One region of the Cryobacterium sp. GrIS_2_6 genome, then DNA from elsewhere that is predicted to be linked to it. Evidence: predicted binding sites of a transcription regulator. Region 1 holds the regulator's gene; each other region holds the start of a gene.
The links. Region 1 encodes LexA, which represses DNA repair genes until DNA is damaged. Its sites were predicted from a motif close to TCGAACANNTGTTCGA; they were not measured.
Positions count from the first base shown of each region.

Region 2: RCH22_RS18885 (intein-containing Rv2578c family radical SAM protein) is a predicted target of LexA. The motif match lies at 1,906-1,921, and genes of this name have one in related genera.
Region 3: RCH22_RS06345 (DUF222 domain-containing protein) is a predicted target of LexA. The motif match lies at 2,071-2,086, and genes of this name have one in related genera.

Region 1 covers NZ_JAXCHP010000001.1:1,978,356-1,984,229, forward strand. Annotated here, with positions in the region: gene hisB (imidazoleglycerol-phosphate dehydratase HisB) at 1-406, opposite strand, end outside; gene RCH22_RS09830 (histidinol-phosphate transaminase) at 432-1,520, opposite strand; gene RCH22_RS09835 (LysM peptidoglycan-binding domain-containing protein) at 1,629-2,003, opposite strand; gene lexA (transcriptional repressor LexA) at 2,326-3,030, shown strand; gene metE (5-methyltetrahydropteroyltriglutamate--homocysteine S-methyltransferase) at 3,143-5,482, opposite strand; gene RCH22_RS09850 (methylenetetrahydrofolate reductase) at 5,657-5,874, opposite strand, start outside.
Region 2 covers NZ_JAXCHP010000001.1:3,909,157-3,915,030, reverse strand. Annotated here, with positions in the region: gene RCH22_RS18885 (intein-containing Rv2578c family radical SAM protein) at 1-1,897, opposite strand, end outside; gene RCH22_RS18880 (malate:quinone oxidoreductase) at 2,037-3,509, opposite strand; gene RCH22_RS18875 (glycoside hydrolase family 6 protein) at 3,679-4,677, shown strand; gene RCH22_RS18870 (response regulator) at 4,764-5,874, shown strand, end outside.
Region 3 covers NZ_JAXCHP010000001.1:1,248,509-1,254,382, reverse strand. Annotated here, with positions in the region: gene serB (phosphoserine phosphatase SerB) at 1-338, shown strand, start outside; gene RCH22_RS06345 (DUF222 domain-containing protein) at 375-2,051, opposite strand; gene RCH22_RS06340 (zinc-binding dehydrogenase) at 2,338-3,096, opposite strand; gene RCH22_RS06335 (beta-ketoacyl-ACP reductase) at 3,105-3,815, opposite strand; gene RCH22_RS06330 (DUF3099 domain-containing protein) at 3,950-4,321, shown strand; gene RCH22_RS06325 (hypothetical protein) at 4,318-4,578, shown strand; gene RCH22_RS06320 (SURF1 family protein) at 4,575-5,417, shown strand; gene RCH22_RS06315 (ABC-F family ATP-binding cassette domain-containing protein) at 5,493-5,874, opposite strand, start outside.

The DNA.
Region 1 (5,874 bases):
CAGGCTCCCCGGTGTGCACGAGGTACGGACGGCCGGAGATGTCGACGACAGCCTGGGCGAGGGCGTCGTCGAGGGGCACGAGCGCGTCGCCGTAGCGGGAGATGCCGGACTTGTCACCGAGCGCCTGCCGGATGGCGAGTCCGAGCACGATGGCGACGTCTTCGACGGTGTGGTGCACATCGATCTCGATGTCCCCCGACGCCCGCACGGTTAGGTCGGTCAGGGAGTGCTTGGCGAACGCGGTGAGCAGGTGGTCGTAGAACGGCACCGAGGTGTGAATGTCAGAGACGCCGGTGCCGTCGAGGTTGATCGTCAGGTCGATGCTCGACTCGCTCGTCTCCCGCTGCAGGTGCGCGATGCGGGCCTGTGCGGTCGATGACTGTGCGGCCGGTGACTGTGAGCTCATGCGGCTAGTTTATTGGCCCGGGCGGTTACGCGTGGCCCAGTGCTTCGAGGGCGTCGAGGAATACGCTCGTCTCGCGCTCGGTGCCGGCCGTGACCCGCAGGTGGCCGGGGATCCCGACGTCGCGCACGAGGATGCCCTCGGCGAGCAGAGCCTCGAAGGTTCCGCGCGGGTCGGAGACCCCGCCGAACAGCACGAAATTGCTCCAGCTCCGCAAGGGGCGGTAGCCCAGCCGGTGCAGTTCGGTGACGAGGCGGTCGCGCTGGCCGCGGATGTCGTCGACCATGCGCAGCATCTCCGTCGTGTGCGCGAAAGCGGCGACGGCCGCGGCCTGGGTCAGCGCGGAGAGGTGGTACGGCAGGCGCACGAGCCGCAGCGCATCCGTCACGGCCGGGTCGGCGGCGAGGTAGCCCACCCGGGCCCCGGCGAACGCAAAGGCCTTGCTCATCGTGCGGGAGACCAGCAGGCGTTCCCGGCCGGGCAGCAGGGTGAGAGCGGATGCCGTCCCCACCGGAGCGAATTCGGCGTAGGCCTCGTCGACGACCACGATGCCGTCACAGGCGTCGTAGACGGCGGCGATCACTTCGAGAGAGAGCGGGGTGCCGGTCGGGTTGTTCGGGGAGCACAGGAAGACGAGGTCGGGATTGACCCGGTTGACCCAGTCGACGGCGCGCTTCGGGGTGAGTTCGAAGTCGGCGTCGCGGTCACCGGCGACCCAGCGCGTTCCGGTTCCCGAGGCGAGCAACGGGTACATCGAGTAGGTGGGGGCGAAACCGAGGAGGGTGCGTCCCGGCCCGCCGAAGGCCTGCAGCACCTGCTGGAGAACCTCGTTGGAGCCGTTGGCGGCCCAGATGTTCTGACGGGTGAGACCGTGTCCGAGGTAGCGGGCCATCGCCTCGCGCAGTTCCGTGAATTCCCGGTCCGGGTACCGGTTGATCCCCCGGATCGCGGCGGCCAGTGCTGCGGCGATGTCAACGGCCACGTCCTCGGGGATGCCGTGGGTGTTCTCATTCACGTTGAGTGCGACCGGCACGTGCAGCTGCGGCGCCCCATAGGGAGTGAGCCCGCGAAGATTGTCGCGGAGGGGCAGGTCGTTGAGACTGGTCACTCCCCCCATATTACCGATGGGCCTCAGCACCGGCGGGTCATATTGCCCGTGGTTCAGTATTCGGCTTGCTCAGTACTCCGGTGCTTCAGTATCCGACTTGCTCACTATCCGGCTTGCTCAGTATTCGGCCGGGAGGGCCAGTCGTTGGCCCGGCTGCACGCTCTCAGAGGGCAGCTGGTTCAGGTTGACGATCTCGGCGATCACCTCGCGCGGATCGGCAGAGGGGGCGATGCGCTCGGCAAGCTGCCACAACGACTGGCCCGACTGGATCGTGACGTAGTCGAACGTCGTCGCACTTCCGCCCGTGTCGGCGCTCATGCTGCTGCCGCTCAAGGTGCTGCCGTCTGCGGCGGCGAGTCCGCCGTTGAGGGCGAGGGCAAGCGCGCCGACGACGAGGGGGACGCCGGCGATCGCGGTCAGCACGGCACGACCGCGCCGGGTGATGCGCAGCCGGGTGTGCGCCCCCGGGGCCAGCTCGATTGTTGTGTTCATGTCTGCCTCCTGTGTATTCGTATCCGGCTCTCGGCCGGGAGAGCCGGATACGAAGCTATGTTCCGAATATATATTCGATTGTTCGAACAATCAAGACTTTCTCCGGTTATTATCGGGGTGAAGTACACGACACACTCGAATGAATGTCTGTACTTCGCCCCAAGCTGGTTACAGTTTCGATTGACTGGTGTGAACTCAACCAGCGACCACTGACATTTGGATACGGTCGCCTCACGGCATCCGCCGGGGCGACCGCCCGCCACCGCCCACCGCCACCGACAGGAGCGACATCGTGACCCAGGACAGCGTGACCCCGGACAGCGTGACCCCGTTCACCGGCAGTTCCCCCGAACGAGGCGGAACACGTCGGAGGAAGAGCCTCAGCGACAAGCAGCGCGCGATCATGGACGTGATCCAGCGATCTGTCGGCCAGCGCGGCTATCCACCGAGCATGCGGGAGATCGGTGACGCCGTCGGCCTGTCGTCGCTGTCGAGCGTCACCCACCAGCTCAACCAACTCCAGCTGAGCGGCTACCTGCGCAGGGACCCGAACCGGCCCCGGGCGCTCGAGGTCCTGATCGAGCTGCCGCAGTCGCCAGAGGACACCGCGGCCGGCGCCGCGGAGAACTTCCAGCAGGGAACCCCGGTGGGCGACGCGGCAATGGTGCCGCTCGTCGGGCGGATCGCGGCCGGTGTTCCGATCATGGCCGACCAGCAGGTCGACGAGATCTTCCCGCTCCCGCGCCAGCTTGTCGGCAAGGGCGAGCTGTTCATGCTCAAGGTCGTCGGCGAATCGATGATCGACGCCGCGATTATGGACGGCGACTGGGTCGTCGTCCGCCAGCAGAAGACCGCGGAGAACGGCGAGATCGTCGCCGCGATGCTCGATGGCGAGGCGACGGTGAAGGTCTTCCGGCAGCGTGACGGCCACACCTGGCTGCTGCCGAGGAACACCAACTTCGAGCCGATCCTCGGTGACCACGCCGAGATCCTCGGCAAGATCGTCGCCGTCCTGCGGTCCCTGTAGTCCCCTGTAATTCCCCCGTGCGCGCCAACTGCGCCGCTTCGCGCCAGGCATGCCTGGCGCGAAGCGGCGGAAATGGTGCATCTCGCGCGGTGGGTGTTCGCCGCGAAGAGGATCAGGCGAGGGCGGGGATGCCTGCGGCGAGGCGGGCGCGCACGATGCGGGTGGCCTCGATCATGTTTCCGAGAGACTCGACCGTCTCCGTGTAGCCGCGGGTCTTGAGCCCGCAATCCGGGTTCACCCAGACCTGACCGGTCGGGATGGCGGCGACGGCACGGTCGAGCAGCTCCGTCAGCTCGGCAACGCCCGGCACCCGCGGCGAGTGGATGTCGTAGACACCCGGGCCGATGCCGTGGTCGAAGCCGTTGGCCTGGATGTCCGTCACGACCTCCATCCGGGAGCGGGCCGCCTCGATGCTCGTCACGTCGGCGTCGAGAGCGCGGATCGCCTCGAGCACGACGCCGAACTCGGAGTAGCAGAGGTGGGTGTGGATCTGGGTCGCGTCCTGCACCCCGGCGGTCGCGAGCCGGAACGAGCCGACGGACCAGTCGAGGTAGTCGGCGTGGCCGGCCTTCTTGAGCGGAAGCAGTTCGCGCAGGGCCGGCTCGTCGACCTGGATGATGCCGATTCCGGCGGCCTCGAGGTCGGCGATCTCGTCGCGGAGGGCGAGAGCGACCTGGCGCGCCGTCTCGCCGAGGGGCTGGTCGTCGCGCACGAAGGACCAGGCGAGGATGGTGACCGGTCCGGTCAACATGCCCTTGACCGGCTTCTCCGTCAGCCCCTGCGTGTAGGTCGACCACTCGACGGTGATCGGTTTCGGGCGGGAGACATCGCCCCACAGGATGGACGGGCGGGTGCAGCGGCTGCCGTAGGACTGGACCCAGCCGTTCTCGGTGACCGCGAAGCCGTCGAGGTTCTCGGCGAAGTATTGCACCATGTCGTTGCGCTCGGGTTCGCCGTGCACGAGCACGTCGAGGCCGATCTCCTCCTGCAGGGCGACGACCCGGGCGATCTCCGCGCGCATCAGGTCGCGGTATTCGGCTGCGCTGAGCACTCCGGTGAGGAAGCGGGCGCGGGCACGGCGGATCTCCCCGGTCTGCGGGAAGGAGCCGATGGTCGTCGTCGGCAGGAAGGGCAGCGCGAGTGCGGTCTCCTGGGCGGCGAGCCTGTCGGCGTAAACGCCTCGGCTGTACGAGGCGTCCGTGAGCTCCGCGGCACGGGCCCTCACGGCACCGTCGCGGACGCCGGGGGCGGCGCTGCGGGCGGCGAGTGCGGCGGTCGCGGCGTCCAGTTCGGCCGTGATGGCCTCCCGACCGTCGGCCAGGCCGCGGGCGAGGGTCACAACCTGGCCGACCTTCTCGTCGGCGAAGGCGAGCCAGCTCACCAGTTCGGCGCCGAGCGCGGTCTCGTCGGCGACGGTGTGCGGGACGTGCTGGAGGCTCGTCGAGGTCGAGACGGTGACCCGCGCCGACAGGGTGCCGGCCCCGGTGAGCTGAGCGAATGCATCCGCCAGGTCACCGCGCCAGATGTTGTGCCCGTCGATGACACCGGCGACGAGGGTCTTCCCGTCGAGCCCCTGGGCCGTCTCGGGGAGCGTGCCGCGGACGAGATCAAGGCCGATGGCCTCGATCGGTGCGGCGGCGAGTACGGGGAGGGCGTCGCCGAGGCTACCGTAGGGAGCGGCGACGAAGATCGCCGGGCGCTGGGCGAGGTGCCCGAGAGTCCCATACGCCCACTGCACGGCGCTGAGGGTCTCAGCGCGGGGCACGTGGATGCTCTCGCTGACGAGGCCGGGTTCGTCGAGCTGCACCCACTCGGCACCGGCGGCGGCGAGGCGCTGCAACAAGGTCGCGTACACGGGAATGAGGTCCTCGATCCGGTCGATGGGCTCGAAGCCCGCGGGGGCTTCGTCGCTCGGCTTGCTGAGCAGCAGGAAGGTGACCGGCCCGACGATGACGGGCCGGGTCAGGTAGCCGGCCGCGCGTGCCTCCTCGAATTCGCTCACGATGCGGTCACTCGAGAGGGAGAACTCCGTTTCCGGACCGATCTCGGGCACGAGGTAGTGGTAGTTCGAGTCGAACCACTTGGTCATCTCGAGCGGGAGGCTGTCCCCCTCGCCGCGGGCGAGGGTGAAGTAACCGGCGAGGTCGATGTGCCCGTCGGCGTCGACGAGTCCGGCGAAGCGGGCGGGCACGGCGCCGACCGCGCACAGCGCGTCGAGCATCTGGTCGTAGTAGGAGAACGACTCCGGGATGGCGGAGTCGGTGCGGCCGAGGCCGAGGGCGGCGAGGCGGTCGCGGGTGGCCTGGCGGAGTCCGGCCGCGGCGGCCTCGAGTTCGGCGGCGCTCGACGTGCCGGCCCAGAAAGATTCGACGGCCTTCTTGAGTTCGCGGCGCGGGCCGATGCGCGGGTAGCCGAGGATGGTGCCTGCGGGGAACGGGGCAGTGCTGGTCATAACGTTTCCTTTGCGGTTGGGCGGTGCAGCGGATGCTGGCGGGTGGTGTGTGGGGCGGATGCCGCGGCGGGCCGGGTGCTTTCTGGCGCGACGGAAACCCGAGGCGCCCGTACGGCGTTCGGCGGAGCGGGAGCGATGATGGCGATGGCGACCGGGGCAGGGCGCCAGGCCGGGTTACACGATCGTGGGCAGTGCCGTCGGCGTCCGGACCGGAGCCGGCGCGCCGAGCAGGCCGCAGCCGTCGAGTACCTCCAGTACGGTTTCGTGCTGGTTGAAGGCGTAGAGGTGCAGCCCGGGGGCGCCGCCGGCGATCACCTGGCTGGCGAGGTCGACGGCGTGCTGGATGCCGATCTCGCGCTGTCCCTCCTTGGTCGGTTCGATCTCGAGCCGGA
Region 2 (5,874 bases), 1.9 Mb from region 1:
GGTAGCGGGGCACGAGGTCGGGGTGGTCCCTCGCGAGCCACTGCATGAACCAGTCGCGTACCCCCGGCCGCAGGTGCAGCGCGGTGTACATCACGTCGGAGGCCCCGGCGGCCTTCGCCTGGCGGAGGGCATCGTCGAGGTGCGCGCGGGTGTCGGTGAGGAACGGCAGGATCGGCATCATGAACACCGAGCAGCGCAGGCCGCGTTCCCGGATCGCGGTCACCGTGGCGAGGCGCGCCGCCGTTGATGGGGTGCCCGGCTCGACCGCGGACTGCAGTTCGTCGTCATAGATCGCGATCGAGAGGGCAAGGTCGACGGGCACGAGCGTGCTCGCCTCGACGAGCAGGTCGAGGTCGCGCCGGATCAGGGTGCCTTTGGTCAGGATCGAGAGCGGGGTTCCGGAGTCGGCGAGCGCCGCGATCACGCCCGGCATCAGCCGGTAGCGGCCCTCTGCGCGCTGGTAGGGATCGGTGTTGGTGCCGAGCGCGACGGCGTTGCGCTGCCAGGCGGGCCTGGCGAGCTCCTTGCGGAGCACCTCGGCGACGTTGACCTTCACGATGATCTCGTTGTCGAAGTCCTTGCCTGCGTCGAGGTCGAGGTACGTGTGCGTGTTGCGAGCAAAACAGTTGTGGCTGATGACCCCGTTCGCGATGAAATCTCCGGTCGCGGTCGAGATATCGATCATGTCCATCGTGCTCCCCAGGTCCTCCACGGACACGACCTGCAGCAATGCCGCGGACTTCACTGCTGCACCGGCAATGGACAGCTTCCGGTCGATCGCGGGGCCTACCAGCCCGAAGAACCTGGAACGCATCGGCAGCCCGCCGGTAACCCGAACACAGCGAACGCCGTTCGGCCGCGCACCCTCTAACACGTGCTCAATACCCAGCGCGGACATGGACTTCTGGATGTTGTCGAGTATCGTCGCGTCCTTGTTACTGATCCGCAGAATGCCTCGCGAACCTGAGCCCTCCGCATCGAAAACACCGGCAAGAAACCCGGCATGCCAATCGTCGTCGGGGTCGTCAACCCAGCGGATGAGCTCCGCGATCCGGGCGAACGACGCGGCCTTGCCCGAGTAGATCGAGGTCACGGCGCGCCGAGTGAGGGAAGGCGCGGAGAACGGACGGGTCTGCGTGACTACTCCCTCCTGTTCGAGGAACAGTCTCGAGCGGTTGAGCGCCTCGACGTCCGTCAAGGCAAGCCGGAAGAGCCGCACTTTGTTTCCGCCGCCGGCTCGACGTGGATAGTCGCGCGAGATCATCATCCCGTCACCGCGAATCATGCCGGTCAAGTACCCGCGTCGGTAACTCGGCGCGAAGTAGTTCGGCTGCGTCGCCTCCGTGAGCCCATTGAGCCCGAAACCCATGAGTTTGTTGTTCTCGGTCAGGTAGGGACGTTGGTCGTCCCCGCGCATGGCGCGGGTGACGTACTTCCAACCCCGTTCGGTGAGGAAGCGATGGTCTCCGCTGGCGACGAGCTCGGTTCCGTCAGCTAGGGTGACGCGGTAGCCGCGCTTCCGGGTGTCCCACGAAGCGAGCACTGTCGTCTGCATATACCGCCGGTAGGCGCCGACGGTCTCCGTGCCCATGATCGCATCGCCAACCCTGACCTGCCAGAGCGGCTTCTGCCGCCCGTCCGCCATCAGGATGAGCGTTTCCGGGCTCAGGCAGTATGTGCAGGCATGGGAGCAGCCTCGGTAGGGGTTGATCGTCCAGCCGAACGGCATGGCGCTCTGGCCGGGTACCCGGTTGAGCGCGGACTTGGCCAGGATCTCGTGGAAGGTGATCCCCGCGAACTCGGGTGTGCGCACGCTCCGCACCAGGTTGTTCAGCCGGGCAAGGCCGGGAAGCGCGCCCGCCTGTTCCGTTGTGAGTTCCTGCCCGCTCCACCGCATGCTTACATTCGAACACACGTTCGATACTTGCGCAAGGGTGCCGCGGCATCCACCCTCACCGATTCGACGGAGATTTTGTCGAAAACGAGCCGAAACCGCCCGCTCACGGACAGAAAACGCAAAAACTCCGTCGGATTGGTCAGGGGTTGGTGAGGTGCAGGGTCGCGGCGGTCGCGGCGAGGGAGGCTGCGGCGCGGGCGGGGGCGTCGGACAGGGTCGTGCCGAGGCTCGGGATCAGTTCGCGGAGTCGCGGTTCCCAGGCCGGGTACTGCTCGGGGAAGCAGCGCTGGAGCAGGTCGACCATGATCGGAGCCGCGGTCGATGCCCCGGGGGATGCCCCGAGCAGGCCGGCGATGCTGCCGTCGGCCGAGGTGATGACCTCGGTGCCGAATTGCAGCACTCCGCCCTCCTTCGGGTCCTTCTTCATCACCTGAACACGCTGGCCCGCGGTGATGAGCTCCCAGTCGGCCATCTTGGCCGTCGGCATGAACTCCTGCAGGGCCTTGAGTTTGGCAGTGCGGGACGCGAAGACCTCGCCGAAGAGGTACTTCATCAGGCCGACGTTGTGCCGGGCGACGGCGAGCATCGGACCGATGTTGTGCCCACGGACAGAGAAGGGGAGGTCGAACCAGGTGCTCGACTTGAGGAACTTGGGCGTGAACCCCGCGAAAGGCCCGAACAACAGCGAGGCCTCCCCCTCGACGTGGCGGGTGTCGAGGTGCGGGACCGACATCGGCGGGGCGCCGACGGCGGCCTTGCCGTAGACCTTGGCCTGGTGCTGGGCGACGACCGCGGGATTGGTTGTGCGCAGGAACTGGCCGCTGATCGGGAAGCCGCCGAAGCCCCGCGCCTCGGGGATGCCGCTCTGCTGCAGCAGGGCGAGCGCACCGCCGCCGGCACCCACGAACACGAAGCGGGCCTTCACCGTGCTGGGATGCCCGCCGACGAGGCGCCGGAGGTTCAGCCGCCAGGTGCCGTCCGTCAGCTTCTTCAGGCCGGTGACCTGCTGGTTGACGTGGACGCCGACGCCCTTGGTCGCGAGGTCGTCGAAGAGGTAGCGGGTGAGTGCGCCGAAGTCGACATCGGTGCCCGACGCGATCCGGGTCGCGGCGATGCGCTGGTTCTTCGGGCGATTTTTCGTGAGCAGCGGGGTCCAGGTGCCGATGACGGCCGGGTCCTCGCTGTATTCCATCCCGTGGAAGAGCGGCTGGTCCTTGAGCGCCGCGAACCGTTTGCGCAGGTACTCGACGTTGGATTTGCCGTGCACGAACGTCATGTGCGGCGTCGAGTTGATGAACTTCGTCGGTTCGGGAAGAACGCCGTCGATGACCAGGGACGACCAGAGCTGGCGGCTGATCTGGAACTGCTCATTGATGCTCACGGCTTTGTCGGCGGTGACGCTTCCGTCGCTCGCCTGGGGCATGTAGTTGAGCTCGCACAGGGCAGCGTGACCGGTCCCGGCGTTGTTCCAGGGGTTCGAACTCTCCTGGGCGACCTCGCCGAGGCGCTCGTAGACCTCAATACTCCAGTCGGGCTGCACTTGTTTGATCAAGGTTCCGAGAGTGGCGCTCATGACGCCGCCACCAATAAGTACGACATCAACCTGCGCCATTGGATTCACACGTTCGAGTGTAACGCCGCGCGCACGCGCGCCTGACCGCGTCCGATGCCGCCGATCACCCCGGACTGGGGGCGAAATGGGACGCCGAAAGGGGACAGATAACCGTCAGACGATACTCCTGCGTAACATATTTGTCGAACCCCCCCGATAGGGCGGATGCGTGCATCCGTCCGGCTCTCGTACAGGTCTCGTCCTCGGCATCATCGCCCTGGCGGTGCCCGTCCTTGCCCTCGGCACCTTCGTCAGCGCTTTCGCCCTGCAGGTACCCGGAGGTCAGACCGTGAACCCGCTGGCGACCACATCGTTCTACGTCAATCCGTCCTCCTCTGCGGCGCAGGCCGCAGCGGATGCAGCCGAAAGGTCCGGGGCGACCTCGGTCACGGCGACGGCGCTGAGGCGGCTCGCCGCCCAGCCCGCAGCGATCTGGCTGACGCCGGAGAAGTATCCGCTCGACACGGTCGGCGAAGAGGTCGCGACCATCACAGATGCCGCGATCAAGGACGGGAAGACCGCCGTCTTCGTTCTCTATGGAATCCCCAACCGGGACTGCGGCAACTTCTCGGCCGGCGGACTCTCGGTACTCGAATACCCCGGCTGGGTGAAGGCGATCGCGACGACCCTGACGCTGCGCGAGGCCGTCGTGATTCTCGAGCCAGATGCCCTCTCCCTCGCAACCCAGTGCAACAACGTCGAGGAGCGGGTGCACGAGGTGCACACCGCGGTCGACCTGCTCGCACCCACGCGGGCAACGGTCTACCTCGACGCCGGCCACTCCGAATGGATCGCCCCGTCCGCGATGGCCGGGCTACTCAACCGCTCGGGCATCGCCTCCGTACGCGGGTTCGCGACGAACGTGTCCAACTACATGGACTCCGCGGCCGAGCACGCGTATGCACAGCAGGTCTCCGACCTCACCAACGGCGCCCACTATGTGATCGACACCTCCCGCAACGGCGCGGGCTCGAACGGCGAGTGGTGCAATCCCCCCGGCCGCGCCCTCGGCGTCCTGCCCTCCGTCGTCTCGAACCAGGGCGCCCAGGATGCGAACCTCTGGATCAAGCAGCCGGGCGAGAGCGACGGAACCTGCAACGGCGGCCCCACTGCGGGGGACTGGTGGAACGCCCAGGCACTCGCGCTCACCAAGGCTGCCGGATGGTAAGCCCCGGTGCATGCGGCACCCCCTTCGACAGCACACCGTTCATTGTTCGTTTTCGGTCTCAGGCCGAAGCAGCTAGGAGATAGATCATGGAAACAACGGAGAGTGAGCGGCGCGTTGCTGTCATCATCGAGGACGACGACGATATCCGACATCTCCTCGAGGCCGTGCTGACCCAGGCCGGTTTCGACGCAATCGCGACGAGCAACGGTGTCGACGGCGTGCGCGCGGTGCGGGCGTACGACCCGATCGTCACGACCCTCGACGTGAGCATGCCGGGCATGGACGGCCTCGAGACCGCGAAGCGCATTCGCGCCTTCAGCTCGACCTACATCGTGATGCTCACCGCGCGCGACGAGGAAATCGACACCCTGCAGGGCCTCGAAGCCGGCGCAGACGACTATATGACCAAGCCGTTCCGCCCGCGTGAACTGCGCGCCAGGATCGACGCCATGATGCGTCGTCCCCGTCAGGCCCTCGTCTCACCGTCTTCGAACTATGCGGATGCCCCGTCTGCGGACGCCTCCGACGACTCCGGCTTCCCGGCCGCGCCGGCCGAGTACGCGACCTCAGAGCAGTCCACCACCGACTATGCGCAGGCCGCATCCGCGCCGGAGTACGCGCAGGCTCCTCCGGTCGAGTACCGTCCGGCCGCCGCGGCTCCGCAATACCAGCAGCCGCCCGCTGCGCAGCCGACGACTTACCAGCAGGCCCCGCAGTACCAGCAGGCACCGCCCGTGCAGTACCAGATGGCGCCGCCCCCGCAGGCCGCCCCGCCGGTGAAGTACCAGCAGGCTCCGCCGCCCGGATACGTTCCCGCGCCATCTGGCTGGGTCCCCGCCCCGGTCGAGTACGCGCCTGCGCCCCCGCAGGGCTGGGCGACCGCCCCGACGCCGGCGGCTCCCCCTGTGGCCCAGCCGCCGGCATCCGCCCCCTCGAACGCGCTCGCACTCATCGCGCCGCAGCCCGCCGTTCCGGAGGCCGCGGACTGGATGGAGCACAACGGCCTGCGCCTCAGCCCGGAAATGCGTCTCGCGGTGCTCGGCACGGCGGAGCTCGACCTCACCCGCACCGAATTCGACCTGCTCGCCGCGTTGCTCGACTCCAAGCGCCGCGTGCGCAGCAAGGCCGACCTCGCTCTCCTCCTGCGCGGCGAAAGCTACGTGACCGCGTACTACGTGAACGAGGCCGACAAGCGTG
Region 3 (5,874 bases), 730 kb from region 1:
ACGAAGTGCTCGATCCGCTCGCGGAGAGCCTCGGCATCGACCACTGGCGAGCCAACCGGCTCGAAGTCATCGACGGCCACCTCACCGGCAACCTCGTCGGGCCGATCATCGACGCAACCGCGAAGGCGGACACCCTCCAGGAGTGGGCGGCGGAACTCGGCGTCGCGCTCCCCCAGACCGTCGCCGTCGGCGACGGAGCGAACGACCTGAAGATGATGCACGTCGCGGGTCTCGGCATCGCGTTCAACGCGAAGCCTCTCGTGCGGGCACAGGCGGATGTCGCGATCGACATCTGCGACCTCAGCCAGGTCCTGCCCATCCTCGGCCTCCGCGGCTAGCGCTTCCGCTACAGGCGCCGCCGTGTGCGGTGGACTCTAGTCGCGTCTGGGTGGTCCGGTGAGGACCTGGTGGGCGCGGTGCCTGTTCGGTGGGCGCCAGAGCCGTTGCGGGTCGATCAACCCGGGAGCCCGGACCTGGGGTGACCCTTTCACCATCCGGATCTCCCACCCCGAGGTATCGATGGTGTGGTGATGGAACCAGCAGAGTGGTACCCCGTTGTCGACGTTGGTCGGCCCGTCTTTCGCCCAGGGCTTCACGTGGTGCACTTCGGCCCAGTGCGCCGGGGCTTTGCAGCCGGGGATGATGCAGCCGCCGTCCCGGGCGGTAATCGCCCGGCGTTGCGCCCGGTTGAAATACCGCCGCTCCGGACCAAGCTTGAGCACCTCGTTGTTCGCCCCGAACAGGACCCCTTGGAAGCCGCCGTCACAGATCCGCTGATGCACCGTCTTGAGCGACACGGGGGCCTCGACCCCGTCGATCCACCCCACCCCGACCCCCGAGGCGAGGTCGGCCGCGTTCACGTGCACCATCACCGTCGGCGCCGACCCACCCATCGACGGGGTGCCCTCGTCCCGGGCAGCGTGCTCTAACAGCGCCCGGAGAATGTCCGCGCGCTTCTCCCCACCGCTGCGGGTGTCCGCGCGGCGCTCCCGGAGCTCCGCCTCGATCACGTCCAGCTCCGGTCCCGTGTCGGTCTCGGTGCCCGCGCCGGTACCGGCGGATTCGGCGCCGGGGATCATCTGCCCCGAGTCCATCAGGGCTTGTTCTTCGGCCGTCGGGAACGCGGGTCGGGAATGGAAGCTCAGGAAGGCGTCGAAGAGGGTGTTCATCATCCCGTAGAGTTCCGGCGTGACTCCGCCCTTGACCGGGTACAAGCCGTTCTTGAGTTGGCCGAAGCCGATGTTGGACTTCGCCTCGAACACATCCTCGGTCGGGAGCATCCCGTCGGGGTCGAGGATGGCCTGCCACTGCAACACCATGCCGCGGATCAGGTCCGCGGCCGCCGGGACTCCGGCGCCGGCGAGGATCTCGGTCTCCGGGGTGATCCACCCCGCCGCCGTGGCGACCAGGGCCCGTTCGGCGACCTCGACCTCCGCCGGGACCGCCCGGTGACTGACCGCCCCGAGTCCCGTCGTGATCAGCTCCGCCGCTTCGACCCCGATGTCCCCCGCGGTCAGCGCGGCCCCGACGACCGGGAACAGCGGCGGCAACACCGCCAGGCCTGCCCGGCGGGGCAACACCGCGTCGCCGAGCTTGATGCGGCGCTTCACTTCCCGGGCCGATACGCGTGTCACCCGGGTGAGTACATCCCAGGGGCCCCGGCACCCCATCTTCCAGGCCAGGCCTTCCCGACCGAGCACCCGGGCCCGCCGGTCCACATCCGTCGCGGTATTCACCCGGGCGGCGTCGACGGTCCGGCCGATGGCCTCCACTTCCTTGAGCGCCGTGACCGCTTCCGCATCGCTGAGCAACCCGACCGGGATCGCCGCCAGTGCGTCCGCGAAAGCCGAACGCGCTTCGGCGAGCCGGGCGACAGCATCCGCATGCACCGACGGCACCGACGGCACCGACCCGGCCAGCCCCTCCGCGCCCTCAAAGCCCTCGGCAACCACAACCGGATGAGCCGACTCTACAACCGTGGTGGGCTGATCACCCGCGGCCAGATTCTCTGCCTGCGGGGTGTGTGACTGGGGATCCGAAGCTCCTGCCATACCCCGATTCTACCCCGAATCGAACATGAATGCGAGACTTGCTCACATCATTTCAGGCTTCTCATCTCGAGTTTCACATCTGGAACGGCCTTACGATTCCAGTGAGATAGGAATCGTTCGATCATGGCCGAACAGCTTGGGTTCAGGGGCAATTCAGATTTGGTCATCTCACTGAAATCGTAAGGCCGATCTGGAAACGAGAGCACCAACCCCTGGCGGACGCTGTGTATGTGACCGGCGCCGTTCGCCAGCGGTGTGACGATCCATCCGACCGCCGTCGGGGAGTTCAGCGCGGAAGGACGACGAGCTTTCCGCCGGCGGTGCCGGCCTCCATGTCCCGGTGGGCCTGCTCGATCTCATCGAGCCTGTTGCCACGGCCGACCGGGACACGCGCGTGACCGGCTGCGACGGCGTCGAGGAAGGCCTGCAACTCGGCCGATGTCAGGTCTGCCGCCTCTCCGGAGTACGCGGTGAGGCACACGCCGTTGGGGAGCCAGTCCATCGGGTAGTATTCGTCGATCGTCCAGGTGTCGGAGAGCATCCCGGTGAAGCAGACGGTGCCTCCGGCTCGCACCGCTCGGAGGGTGTCGCGCAGGACGTTGACGCCGACGAGCTCGACGGCTCCGTCGACACCGCCCGGCACGATCTCCCGCACCCTGCGCGCGACCTCGCCATCGTCGATGATGACGTGGTCGGCGCCTGCAGCCTCGAGCAGGCCGACGCTCGACGGATTCCGCGTGGTCGACAGCACCCGCATCCCGCGCAGCGCGCCGAGGGTGGCCCGTGCGAGGCCGACAGAGGACGTTCCGCCGCGGATGAGCAGGCTCTGGCCGCCGACGGCCTGCAGCCCGACACGCAGCGACCCCGCCGCCGTCTGCAGCATCTCGGACACGGCACCGAGAACGTCCCAGCCGAGTCCGCTGGTGAAGGGCACGACGATCCCGGCCGGCGTCGGCATCGGCACGTCGCGGACACGCAGAACACCGGGATCACCAGGACCGTCGACGACGACCGCCCGCATTGTCGCGGTCAGTGTCGGTCGCATGGCGAAGGTCAGTGACCCATTCCGAGTCCGCCGTCGACCGGGATCACGGCGCCGGAGATGTAACCGGCGTCCTCGCCCGCGAGCCACGTGACGACCCTGGCGACCTCGGCGGGGGAAGCGAAGCGTCCTGCCGGGATGTTCTTCTTGTATTCGGCCTGGACCGCCTCGGAAAGCTCCGCGGTCATCTCGGTCTCGATGAAGCCGGGTGCGACGACGTTCGCGGTGATGCCGCGGGCGCCGAGCTCGCGCGTGACCGAGCGGGCGAGCCCGATGAGCCCGCTCTTGGAGGCGGAGTAGTTGACCTGCCCGGCGGAACCGTAGAGGCCGACCACGCTCGATATGAGCACGATCCGGCCGAACCTGGCCTTGAGCATGCCTTTGGACGCGCGCTTGACGACGCGGAAGGCGCCGCTCAGGTTCGTGTCGATCACGGAGGTGAAGTCGTCTTCCGTCATCCGCATCAGGAGGGTGTCTCTGGTGATGCCGGCGTTGGCCACGACGACTTCGACCGGTCCGAGGGACGCTTCGATCTCGGTGAACGCGGCATCGATCGATGCGGCATCCGTGACGTCGGCGCGCACCGTGAGGCTGCCCTCTGGGCCGGACCCGGAGCGGGCCGTGACCGCGACCCGATGGCCCTGACGCACGAATTCTTCGGCGATGGCAAAGCCGATCCCACGGTTGCCCCCGGTCACGAGAACGGTCCTGACGGAGGGCATACGGTTCCAATCTATTCCCAGCGAACGACCAGCCGTACGCACGTATATTCCAGTTTACGGTGTCATCCCACACACCGGGCGAGACGTAGTCTTGTCAGGCAAAACCTCCACCGGTTGACCGAAGCGATGAGAGTATGAAACAGCAGTCGATCACGTCCCTGCCTCCGTCTCCGGAGGCCGAGCGACGCGCCCGTATGATCAAATACTCGGTCACCATGGGCATCCGGATGGTGTGCATCATCCTGATGCTTTTCGTGCACGGCTGGTGGCTTCTGGTCTGCGCCGCCGGAGCGATCCTGCTTCCCTATTTCGCGGTCATCGTCGCAAACGTCCACGGAAACGGAGCGGGAACCGCTGTCCTCCGCCCGGGAGCCGTTCAGCTCTACCGCGGTCAGTCCTCGACCGGGCCTGAATCCTCGTCGGCCGCCCAGCCGCCACCCGGGCAGGCCTCCGACGGGCCAGCGACCACTCCCGACCCGTCCCGCGACCCCGGTTCGGACGAATGATCGGTTTCGACGATGACCTCGACGTACCGCGTTGTTCGAGGGCCGGCTGCCGGGAGGACGCGCGGTGGCGCATCGACTGGCGCAACCCGCGTATCCATACCGCTGACCGGGTCAAGACCTGGCTCGCCTGCCCGGATCATGTCGCCTATCTGCGTGAATTCCTGGGTGCCAGGGACTTTCCGGTGGTCGTCGTCGCGCTCGAAGCTGCACCGGGCACGACACCGGGCCGCCAGGACGTAGGGACGGACCCGTCGTGACCGGTTGGAAGTTCGCGTTCACCCGCCGGTGGGCCGGATACCTCGTGCTCACCATCATCTTCGGCGCAGCCTGCGCCGGCCTGGGCATGTGGCAGTTCGCCAGGCGCAACGAGGCCCTCGTCGAGATCAACAAGGTCGACGCGAATTACGACCACACCCCGGTGAGCCTGACGGAAGCACTTCCCACTCGCGATTCCTTCAACGAGTCACAGAAGTGGCTGCCGGTGACGATGACGGGAACGTACCTCGTCGCCGATGAGCTGATCGTGCGGAATCGCCCGCTGAACGTGCACCCGGGCTTCGAGGTGCTCACGCCGCTGCTCCTCGCTGACGGCACGGTCTTCGTCGTCGATCGTGGCTGGGTCCCCACCGGCGAGACGGCGGAGGCCCCCGGCCCGGTTCCCGCAGCGCCGGCGGGTGAAGTCACGGTCATCGCCAGGCTCAAGGCCGGAGAACCGACCCTTCCCGGGCGCACGGCGAGTGGGAACCAGATCGCCACGATCCACCTCGCCGACGTCGCCGACCGTGTCGGCGCACCCACATACACCGCGGCATACGGCCTGATGGCCTCCGAGGATCCCGCGCCGGCCACCCGGCCCGCCGGCGTGACCAGGCCGGTCGCGGACGAAGGCTCGCACCTGTCTTACGCGTTCCAGTGGATGCTGTTCGCCCTGCTCGGCTTCACCGGGCTCGGCTGGGCGGTGCGGCAGGAATTCCGCTCTCTCAACGCGGACGACCCCGAAGAGCGCACGCGCGCGGAGGAACGCGCCCGCCGGGCGGCCGCCAAGCCGCGTACGGACGCAGAGGTCGAAGACGACCTCATCGACAGCACGCACTGACAGACGCACCGACCGGCAGTACGCACTGACAGACAGACGCACTGACAGACAGTACGCGCCGACCGATAGTGGCAGCTAGGCGAGCATGATCAGGTCGAGGTAGTCCTTATTCCAGTGGTCCTCTGTGCCCTCTGGCATGATCAGCACGCGTTCCGGGTTGAGCGCCTCGACGGCGCCCTCGTCGTGGCTGACCAGGACGACGGCACCCTCGTAGTGCGCGAGTGCGTCAAGGATCTCGTCGCGGCTCGCGGGGTCGAGGTTGTTCGTCGGTTCGTCGAGGAGCAACACGTTGGCGCCGGAGACCACGATCATCGCGAGGGCGAGCCTGGTCTTCTCTCCACCGGAGAGAACCCCGGCCGGCTTGTCGGAATCGTCACCGGTGAACAGGAACGAGCCGAGGACCCGGCGGGCTTCCATTTCGGTGATGTTCGGCGACGAGGACACCATGTTCTGCAGA